Regions from separate parts of the Methylocystis sp. MJC1 genome, predicted to be linked through region 2. Evidence: predicted binding sites of a transcription regulator. Region 2 holds the regulator's gene; each other region holds the start of a gene.
The links. Region 2 encodes LexA, which represses DNA repair genes until DNA is damaged. Its sites were predicted from a motif close to TGTTCNNNNTGTGTTCNG; they were not measured.
Positions count from the first base shown of each region.

Region 1: a site for LexA is predicted at 1,990-2,007, ahead of OGR47_RS21025 (single-stranded DNA-binding protein). Genes of this name have one in related genera too.
Region 3: a site for LexA is predicted at 1,530-1,547, ahead of OGR47_RS05690 (YifB family Mg chelatase-like AAA ATPase). Genes of this name have one in related genera too.

Region 1 covers NZ_CP107560.1:82,692-85,966, forward strand. The annotation lists gene OGR47_RS21020 (ParB/RepB/Spo0J family partition protein) at 1-1,463, opposite strand, end outside; gene OGR47_RS21025 (single-stranded DNA-binding protein) at 1,541-1,879, opposite strand; gene OGR47_RS21030 (hypothetical protein) at 2,697-3,020, opposite strand.
Region 2 covers NZ_CP107558.1:1,303,947-1,307,221, forward strand. The annotation lists gene OGR47_RS06245 (L,D-transpeptidase family protein) at 109-1,278, shown strand; gene lexA (transcriptional repressor LexA) at 1,473-2,186, shown strand; gene OGR47_RS06255 (ComEC/Rec2 family competence protein) at 2,363-3,275, opposite strand, start outside.
Region 3 covers NZ_CP107558.1:1,180,473-1,183,747, forward strand. The annotation lists gene OGR47_RS05680 (hypothetical protein) at 1-584, shown strand, start outside; gene OGR47_RS05685 (lytic murein transglycosylase) at 634-1,446, opposite strand; gene OGR47_RS05690 (YifB family Mg chelatase-like AAA ATPase) at 1,612-3,150, shown strand; gene OGR47_RS05695 (ATP-binding protein) at 3,147-3,275, shown strand, end outside.

The sequences.
Region 1 (3,275 bases), on a different replicon from region 2:
TCGGCTTTGAGGGTGCGGACAGGCACGCCCGCCCGCAAGCCAAGCGAGGAAGCGTAGGACTGGCGGTAGAAGGCGTCGAGAGCGAGATTGTGAACCAAGGCGGCGAGCGCGACGTCGGGGCGTTTCGCAAGTTCACAGGCGAGCGCGGCGCTGCGGGTCGTCGTAAGGTCGAAAAGGAGAGCGTCGGTCAGATTGGCGGCGGGCGCTTCGTCGGCGGCGCCAGTCGAGCCATTGGCAAGGCGGGCGGCCTCTTTCCGGTCGCCCGGTTTCACTACGCCCCGCTCGATCCTGAGCGCGCCGTTGTAGTCGATTGTAACGATGGCGCCCGCCGTCGCCATTTCGGCGGAGTCGTAGGCGGTGTATTGGTCCATGATCGCCGCGCGCTCGTCTTCGAGGTCGTCGCGCTCTTTGAAAAGCCTGTTTTCGGCGGCGTCGTCCTCGATGCTCTCAGCTTCGATTTCAATTTCTTGCAAGCGGGTGTCGATGGCGTCGATCCGCGTCGCGTCTTCGGGCGAAGGGTCCATCTCCTTGGGATAGATACGGCTCAATCCGCCGCTGTGGTAATTATACTCGGTCGCGGTCTCCACCCACTTCCAACCCTCGCCGCGCACGGCCTCGGCTTCCTGTTCCAACTTTTCGGCGGCAAGGCGATGAAGCAAGGCGCGATCAGTGAGGCGGATACGGCTTTCGTCGTCGTCAAAGAGGTCACGTAGCACGGCGCCGCCCTGCTGCTCATAGACTTCGACGGTCACGAAACGCGCCATCTTATCGCTGGCCAGCGCGGCTTCGGAACTCAGCGCGGCGCGCAGCTCGTCGGGGTCGCGCTGCCACTCTTGCGCGTCGGACCATGCGGCCTCTTGCGCCGCGTGGTCATCGGTAAGCGCGAGCGCTTGAAGCTGCTCAAGCGTAATGGCGTCCTTGCGAAGCTCGGCCAGTAGGTTCGGCGACACGTTCGCGAGCTTGAGACGGCGGCGGACGGTCATATGAGAAACGCCGTGGCGGTCGGCAATGGCTTCCGGGGTCAAGCCTTCTTCTCGCGCGAGGCGGCCGTATGCTTCGATTGCATCGGCGGGGTGCATATCCTCCCGCGAAGTGTTCTCGATCAGCGAGACTTCGGTGGCGCTGGCGGCGGTCTCGTCAATCTCGCGGACGCGAACAAAAAAGTCGACGGTAACAGGAACGCCATCAACGCTCGCCTTCTTCGATTTAAGCAAATTGAGCGCCTTGAGGCGGCGATTTCCGGCCGTGACGAAGTAGCAGTTTTTGGGGGCCTTCTCGCCGGGGCGCGGGCGGCGCACGGTGAGATTTTGCAAGAGACCCGCGGTCTGGATGGTCGCGGCGAATCCTTCAATTCCAGCGTCGCTCTCATGGCGGCGCACGTTCTTGGGGTCGGGGCGAAGCTGGCAAAGCCGGATCGCCGTGACGGGTTCCTTGGTCGATTCGGACTGCTTCTTGGTTGTCATGGCTCTCTCTCCAAAGGTCCAAATGAATGATTGCGGGGGGCAAGCGAGCGCCCGGAGACGCTCGCTTGTGTTGATCGTTACGACTGTTCGTCGTCACTCGCCTTGGGTGAGAGAAGGTCGAAATTGTTCACGATTATGTCGGTCGTGTAATGTTTCACGCCGTCCTTGCTGTAAGAGCCTTCGGCAATCCGACACTCGGCGTAAATGGGGTCGCCTTTCTTGACGTTGGCAACGACGAAATTGGCGATTTTCTCATTGAGAAAAGTCAGCGTAACCCAATCTGTTTCTTCGCGACGCTCGCCGGGAGAGTCTTTCCAAGAGCGGTTCGTTGCGACGGATAATTTGACGACCTTGCCAACGGTTCGCGGTTCTGCGCCGGTGTGACCACGAACGATAAAAAGGTTAGTAGAACGCATTTTCTCTCTCCATTTTTGAAAGGTCTCATCGCCTCGTTACGTCCCTTAATATAGGGTCACTCTATTAATTCGTCAATTTAAAAGATGCGGCCAATGTGATTTTTCCTTTTGTTTTTATTTGTGTTCCGCGCTCCGATGTTCCTTGTTCGACGCGCCGCAGGCGTGGCGAAAAGCAGACGTTCCTCGTCCCGACGCCTTCGGCGTAAACGCCGCGCGCAGCGCGAGTCACCCGCAAGGGGCGTCGCTTGCGACGCAGCGCGTTTACGCGCTTGACCGCGCGAGCACGGCGTTATGCTGATGGGTCGAGACGAGAACGAAAAAATATGTGCGCCGGAGGCGCACGCTGCTTAGAATCGGCGTCGCGCTTTGCGCGACCACATAGGATGCTTGCGCGATGGGATCGTTACCCGAAGGGCGGAGACCCGCAGGGGCTCCGGGAGCGCCGACGGCGCGAGTAGAGCCCGGCCCGGAGGGCGCGCCAACCGTTGGCGAGCGGATAAAAGCTGATATAGTGTTTGTCGATGGCGAAGGAGGCCACGATGCGAAAGATGCTTAAAAGATATTATGTCGGCAGTTTTCTTGTGAGATTGGTCGGGTTGTCGTCCCCTGCTTCTGCGCAGGACGCTTCCTTTGGTTGTAAGGTGTTTATGTGCGTGGCGTCGGGTAATTGGCAAAGCATTGAATATTGCGTGCCTTACGTGACAACTGCCATCGCTCAAGCGCAGCTCGGGATACCGTGGCCTGTATGCACGGAGGCGTTGACCGGCGCGGTATCCCAAGGGCTACAGAGCGGCAATTCCCAGAACGGGGGGTAGAGTTAGCCTTCTGAGGGGCCGTTAGCGCCAAGCAAGATGAACTGGTCGGCAATCAGTTCGCCAGAAAGCCTACCGCGGGCAATTACAAGCTGACCGGGAGCAGCATATTTCTGGACATACCGTCGTGCGGAGTGATGAACGACGGCGACATGATTTTCTGCTGGCGCCTCGACGATGTCGCCGGCACGATCGCGGCGTAGATAGTTCGATCGCAAGCCCACACGAATTTTCCCCGGGAGGACAGCGATGTCGAAAATTGTTCCGAGGATTTGAAACTCTGCGAAGGCGTTGCCGGTATTTTGGAGAGAAGACCTCTGATGATCCATGAGATGAATTAGCCCTTGCGTAGAACCAGACGTACTATATCCCGACGCTATTGTATCGTCAATGATTTGAGAATAGGCATCGGATATGAGAGGCGCCGTAGACAAGCGCCGAAGGCCAGCGTTGCAGATTCAGGCTGTAGAGCGGGTTCGCGTACGCGCGGATGAGGCCGTGGAAAAATCAGTTTGCCGCGCCTTCTGTGGTTGGAAAGGCTTGGGGATGAGGAATCGAATCAGGTTGTTAGACCAGGACCGACC
Region 2 (3,275 bases):
GTTGCGTATTTGGACCGCGCGCCTTCGGGCTCGCATTGGCCTGGCGGGCCCGCTGGCTCGCGGCCGACAAAATGCGCGGGCGCCGGGGCGCTGAGGGGAGCTGAGCGCATGGAACATCGGATCTTGAAGCCGGCCGCGGTCGCCGTCGCTTTCGCCGGCCTGTCGCTTTCCGCCTGCCAGGACAGCGGTCTTTCTCATCGTGCGCTGGCGCCCGTGCCGCCGGAGACGCTCGCCAAGATGGAGCAGCTCGGCACCACCAAAGAAGCGCCGATGCTGATCCGCGCCTATAAGAAAGAGGCGGAGCTCGAGATCTGGAAACAGGGCGCGGACGGCAATTACATCCATCTCAAGACCTTCCCCATGTGCCGCTGGTCGGGCCAGCTGGGCCCCAAGACGCGTGAAGGCGACCGTCAGGTGCCGGAGGGCTTCTATGCGATCACCCCGGCGCAAATGAACCCGAATTCCTCCTATTATCTTTCGTTCAACGTCGGCTATCCGAACCAGCTCGACCGCGCCCTGGGCCATACAGGCGGCACGATCATGGTGCATGGCGCCTGCTCGTCGGCGGGCTGTTTCTCCATGACCGACGCCCAAATCGCCGAGATCTACGCCATCGCCCGCTCGAGCTTCGACGGCGGACAGCGCGCCATTCAGATGCAGTCCTATCCGTTTCGCATGACGGCGGAAAATCTCGCCAAGCACCGGCTCGACGCGAATATCGGCTTTTGGAAGAACCTCAAGGAAGGCAACGACGTTTTCGAGGTGACGAAGCAGGAGCCTCAGGTCGCTTATTGCGGCGGCCGCTATGTCTTCAATGCGACGGCGAGCGGCGCGATGGACCCGGTCTCGGCCTGTCCGGCCCTCAAACGCGATCCCGAGCTCGTCGCCAGCGTTTCCGCCAAGGCCGCTAAGGACGACGAGAAGATCGCCGAGCTTTCTCAGACCGTGAAGCCGGTGCGCGTCGTCTATGAAGACGGCGGCCAGCATCCGAGTTTCGCCTCCAAGGCGGGGGAGGCCAGCCGTCCCGAGGCGCTGACGGGGCCGACCGAAATCGCGCTCGAAGAGAAGCCGGCGCGCGCCACCGGCAAAGCCGCGCAGCAGCTCGCCGCAAAATCGCCGGTCGTGACCATGGCCGCCGCCAAGGCCGCGGCGCAGAGCCACGAAGCCTCGACCGTCGTCCGGGCGCTTGCGCCGGAGCACCATCGCGAAATGTCGGCGCTGGCCGACGAAAATGGACCGACAGCGTCGATCAAAAAGGCGCTCAACGCGAAGAAATAGCCGATCCGATCGGCATTGCTTTCAGCCGCGCTCGTTCGGGCGCGGCTTTCCTTTTGAAAAGCTTTTGTTAACCGGGGCTGGGCAATAGTTCTTGCGGAACGCACCGGGAACGTTTATAAGCCGTTCATGATTTGTTTTGAGGCTCGCGGCCTGAGGGCGAGGCGCGCGGCGGTTCGTGTCGCGAGGGGCGGGTTATGCTGACAAAAAAACAGAGCGATCTGCTGCGTTTCATCCACGAGCGTCTGAAGGAAACCGGCGTTCCGCCGTCTTTCGACGAAATGAAGGACGCGCTGGATCTACGCTCCAAGTCCGGGATTCATCGGCTTATTCTCGCGCTCGAGGAGCGCGGTTTCATTCGGCGCCTGCCCAATCGCGCGCGCGCGCTCGAGGTTTTGCGGCTTCCCGAATCGGCGACGCCGCGCGGGGGCGGCGTCGCGCGCGGCGGCAAATTCTCGCCTTCGGTGATTCAAGGCAATCTGGGCCGCGTCCGGCCGCTGCATGAGCGCGGCGAGGACGAGGCCAATCAGCAGGTGGCCATTCCGGTGATGGGCCGCATCGCCGCCGGCACGCCGATCTCCGCCATTCAAAGCCGCAGCCATACCATCAGCCTGCCGCCCGAAATGCTGTCGAGCGGCGAGCATTTCGCGCTGGAAGTGCGTGGCGATTCCATGATCGAGGCTGGCATCCTGGATGGCGACACGGTCGTCATCAAGAAGCAGGACTACGCCGACACGGGCGACATTGTCGTCGCGCTGATCGAGGACGAGGAAGCGACATTGAAGCGGCTACGCAAGCGTGGCGCGTCGATCGCGCTGGAGGCGGCGAACCCCGCTTATGAGACGCGCATCTTCGGGCCGGACAAGGTGCGCATCCAGGGTAAGCTGGTGAGCCTGCTGCGTAAGTATTGACTGTGACCACCGCCGTCATTGCGAGCGAAGCGAAGCAATCCAGGGCCGCATTACTGCTCTGGATTGCTTCGTCGGCTTCGCCTCCTCGCAATGACTGGGCGGTTTTGTTCTGGATTGCCGATCGCCTCTTTGTTCGGGCGTCGGGAATGAGCCACCCCAATCCGCCACCCACGCTATCACTCCAGCGGCTCCGCAAGTTCCGCTTCCTCCGAGCTTTCGTCCTCGAGCGCTATTGCGCGTTTCGTCGCCTGCGCGGGTTTGGGCGACCAGGGGCGATCTTCGTCGACGCCCCGGGCGGTCGTCCATGCGACGGCGCCGCCTTCCAGAATTCGCAGCGAGACGGCGCCCGTCTCCGCGAGCTTGCGCCGGTCGATCACGATCGGCGCTTTGCAGCCCTCCGGCGCCCGTAGCGGCGTGATGACGATGGCGGCGCGGGGGCAGTCTTCGAGAAGCGCCGCTCGTGACGTCGCCAATACGACGATCCTCCCATCGACAGCCTTGCCGATGCAGCCATAATCGTCGCAGGACGCCGCTTTCGCCTCAGCGACGGCGCGCGCATCCGCATCGGCGCGCAACCATTGTTCCGCGGCGAAAGCGCCGGGCTTCTTACCGAGAAGGGCCAATTCGCCCGAGGGGCGTCGCAAAGCAGCGGCCTCTCCCGTCGCCGGAATGGCGATGTCGAAGCGGGCTGCGTTCGTCGCTCCCATAAGGCCGATCAAAGCGAGCGGAATGGCCGTCGCCCGCCAGACCCATGTCCGCCACAGCACGGCGGACAGCACGGCGAGCGCAAGAAAAACCATTGCCCAAGGCGCGAAGGCCTTCACATGCAGGCTCGCTCCCGGCGCATTCGCGATGAGGCCGGCGAGCCAGATCACGAGGCCGATTCCCATCTCGAGATAGCGCCATATGAAGCCGTCGAGGCCAAAGGGGTAGAGCGCCGCGCCGATCAGCGCGCAGGGCACGGCGAAGAACTCGATTGCCGCAAGCGTCAGCGGATTGCCGATGAGCACATAAGGGCTCAGCTCGTGAAAGTCGTAGGCCATGAAGGAGGCGGTGGCGGAAGTCGCGCAGAGCGTCGCGACAAGCGCC
Region 3 (3,275 bases), 120 kb from region 2:
ACGAGTTTTGCGAGGACATCCCCGCGACTGGCCCGATGATCATGGTGCTCGACGCGGAGCAGCAAGAGCTCCGCGACATGAAGATTGAATTACGCATCGTCAAGGATGTGGGCGGTGCGGAGAAGGAGAGCGAGAATCTCGACGCCGTGACCGTCGCCTACCAGCCGCCCAAGGTCTATCCGACCGGCACGGTGAACTTCGAGCACACGTTCAAGGAGGGCGGCTATTTCGTCGGCATCGTCACTGTGACCGGCGACCATGGCGAGCAATGGATGTCGCGCTTTCCTTTCTCGGTGGATCGCAGCTTCATGCGGGATCTGCCCGTCTATCTGACGCTTGGCCTTGGCGTCGTCGCGGCTTTCCTCATCTATCTCGTGCATCGCGGCCGCAAGCCGCCGCCGCAGATCTTGACGGCCGCTGCGGCTTTCAAGACGCCGCCGCTACCGGCGATGGACGGCCCCGAGCCCGAACTCGAAACTGACCCATCCCCGGAGGCTTCCGGCGAGGAGGCGACGGCGGAAACCAACGGGAAAAAAGCCGAGGACGGCGACGACCCCGATAAATACAGAACCGCCGCCGAATAAGGCCGCAAGCAATTGAGAAGTCCGCCGTTAGACGGCGGGCTTTCCACGCCTATTCGTCGCCGCCGTCGATCTGCCGGCCCATGATGGCGATGGCTCTTTCATAGACTGAGGCGGCGTTCCAGGCCTGAATCGCCGCGAAGTTCGGCTCTCCCGGCTGATAGCCCGCTCCTGCGCGCCAGCCATGCGCATGCAGAAAATTCGCCGTGGACGTCAGCGCCGCCGAAGCGTTGTCGAGATTGCCGACGCCATATTGCAGGATATTCTTGGGCAAGAACTGCGTCTGGCCGATCTCGCCATGCATGGAGCCGCGGGCGCTGGGGGACAATCTTCCATTGTCGATCAGCTCCAGGGCGGCGTAGAGCTGGTCGGTGAAATATTCCGACCGGCGGCAGTCATAGGCGAGCGTCGCCACGGCGGAGAGCGCATGCTGATTGCCATGCACGGCGCCGAAACCCGTCTCCATGCCCCAAATCGCCAAAAGTGGCCCCGGCGGCACGCCATAGCGGCTCTGGATCGAGGAGAAGAGGGCGGCCTGCGAACGCTTGAGCTGCCGTCCGCGCGCGACGATGGCCGAGGCCCCGCGCTTCGTCATGAAGGCTTCAAGCGATAGATGAAAGCTCTTCTGGCCCCGATCGGCGCCGATCGTCGCGGAATTGTAGTGGGTGTCCATGAGGGCGTCGACGCCCGAGGCGCCGACGCGTCCGCGCGCTTCCTCGGCGAACGCCTGTTTCCACGACTCGAAGCCGCCCGCGCCATTGCCGCATCTCGCCGCCTGAGCCGGCGCGGCTGCGGCGAGCGCGCCAAATACAAGCGCCGCCGCCAAAAGCTTTGCGGCGGCGCGGCTTGTCGGTAAATTCTTCATCGGCCTCCTCCTCGGGCTCTCCGAAAACGTCAGGAGCCTAATCAATTTTGACAATGCGGCAAGCTTACGAGCATGCGCTCGAATGTTCGTATATTGTTCTTGCACGATCAAGCCCCGATCGTTAATTTGGCTCCGTTTCAGGCAGGTTTTTTAGGAGCCTTGCTCATGGCGGTCAGGTTAGCGACGGTCGCTTTTGAAGGCGTCGAGGCGCGCCCGGTCGATGTCCAGGTGCAGATTGCCCCCGGCTCTGTGGTGTTCAATGTCGTCGGCCTTGGCGACAAGGCCGTGGCCGAATCGCGCGAGCGGGTGCGGGCGGCGCTCATCGCCTCCGGCCTCGCTCTGCCCGCCAAGCGCATAACCGTGAATCTTGCTCCCGCCGACATGCCCAAGGAAGGCAGTCATTATGATCTGCCCATTGCGCTCGGGGTCATGGCGGCCATCGGCGCCATCCCGCCCGATGCGCTGGAAGGCTTTGTCGTCCTTGGCGAGCTTGCGCTCGACGGGACGCTCACCCCCGTCGCCGGCGTGCTCCCTGCGGCGGTGGCGGCCAATGCGCGCGGGCAGGGGCTGATTTGCCCCAAGGAATGCGGGCCGGAAGCGGCCTGGGCCTCGGCAGAGATGGAGGTGCTCGCGCCACGCTCGCTCATTCAACTCGTCAACCACGTCAAAGGAACGCAGGCGTTGGCCCGGCCCGAGCCGGCAGTGCGCGCGCTCGCCAATGATCTTCCCGACCTCGCCGACATCAAAGGGCAGGAGAGCGCGAAGCGAGCGTTGGAGATCGCGGCGGCGGGGGGGCACAATCTACTCATGAGCGGTCCGCCGGGCGCCGGCAAATCGATGCTGGCCGCAAGGCTCCCGTCGATTCTTCCCCCTCTCACGCCTCGAGAGCTGCTCGAAGTCTCGATGATCCATTCCATAGCGGGCCAGATCGCCGGGGGGGAGCTCACCGATCGGCGGCCGTTCCGGGCCCCTCATCATTCCGCCTCCATGGCCGCTCTGGTCGGCGGCGGGACCCACGCCAGGCCTGGCGAAATCTCGCTCGCCCACAATGGCGTGCTCTTCCTCGACGAACTGCCGGAGTTTCAGCCGCAGGTTCTCGACAGTCTGCGCCAGCCGCTCGAAACCGGCGAGGTCGCAGTGTCCCGCGCCAATCACCGCGCGGTCTATCCCGCGCGGTTCCAGCTCGTCGCGGCGATGAACCCTTGCCGTTGCGGCCATGCCCTCGAACCCGGCTTCGCCTGTCGCCGGCAGCCTAATGAACGCTGCGTCGCGCAATATCAGGCGCGGTTGTCGGGGCCGCTGCTCGATCGCTTCGATGTTCAAATCGAGGTGCCCGCCGTCACCGCTGCGGATCTTGTCCTGCCGCCGCCGGCGGAGGGGTCCCGCGAGGTTGCGGCGCGCGTCGCACGCGCCCGCGCATTGCAGCGGGAGCGTTACGAGGCGCTGGGCCTCCCGGGCGTCCTCGCCAACGCCGCCGCGCCAGCTTCGGTCATCGAGCGGGTAGCGCAGCTCGACGGCCCGGGGACGGCGCTCATTCGGGAAGCGTCCGATCGTTTTGCCCTGACAGCGCGCGGCTTCCACCGGGTTTTGAAACTCGCCCGCACCATTGCGGATCTCGATAGCGCCGAACGGATAGCGCGCGCGCATCTTGCCGAGGCGCTTTCCTATCGGGCTGGCCTCACTGCGGGGCGGGTTGCGGCATGAGCGCTACAGAGCTTGCAGTCTTGGTTGCGATCCTACTGCTTGCGGCGGCGATTTTCTTTGCTGTGCGAAGGGAAAAGCGCAGTGAGATCGAGGCCGAGCTCGAAAGGCTGCGCGACGAAATCTCG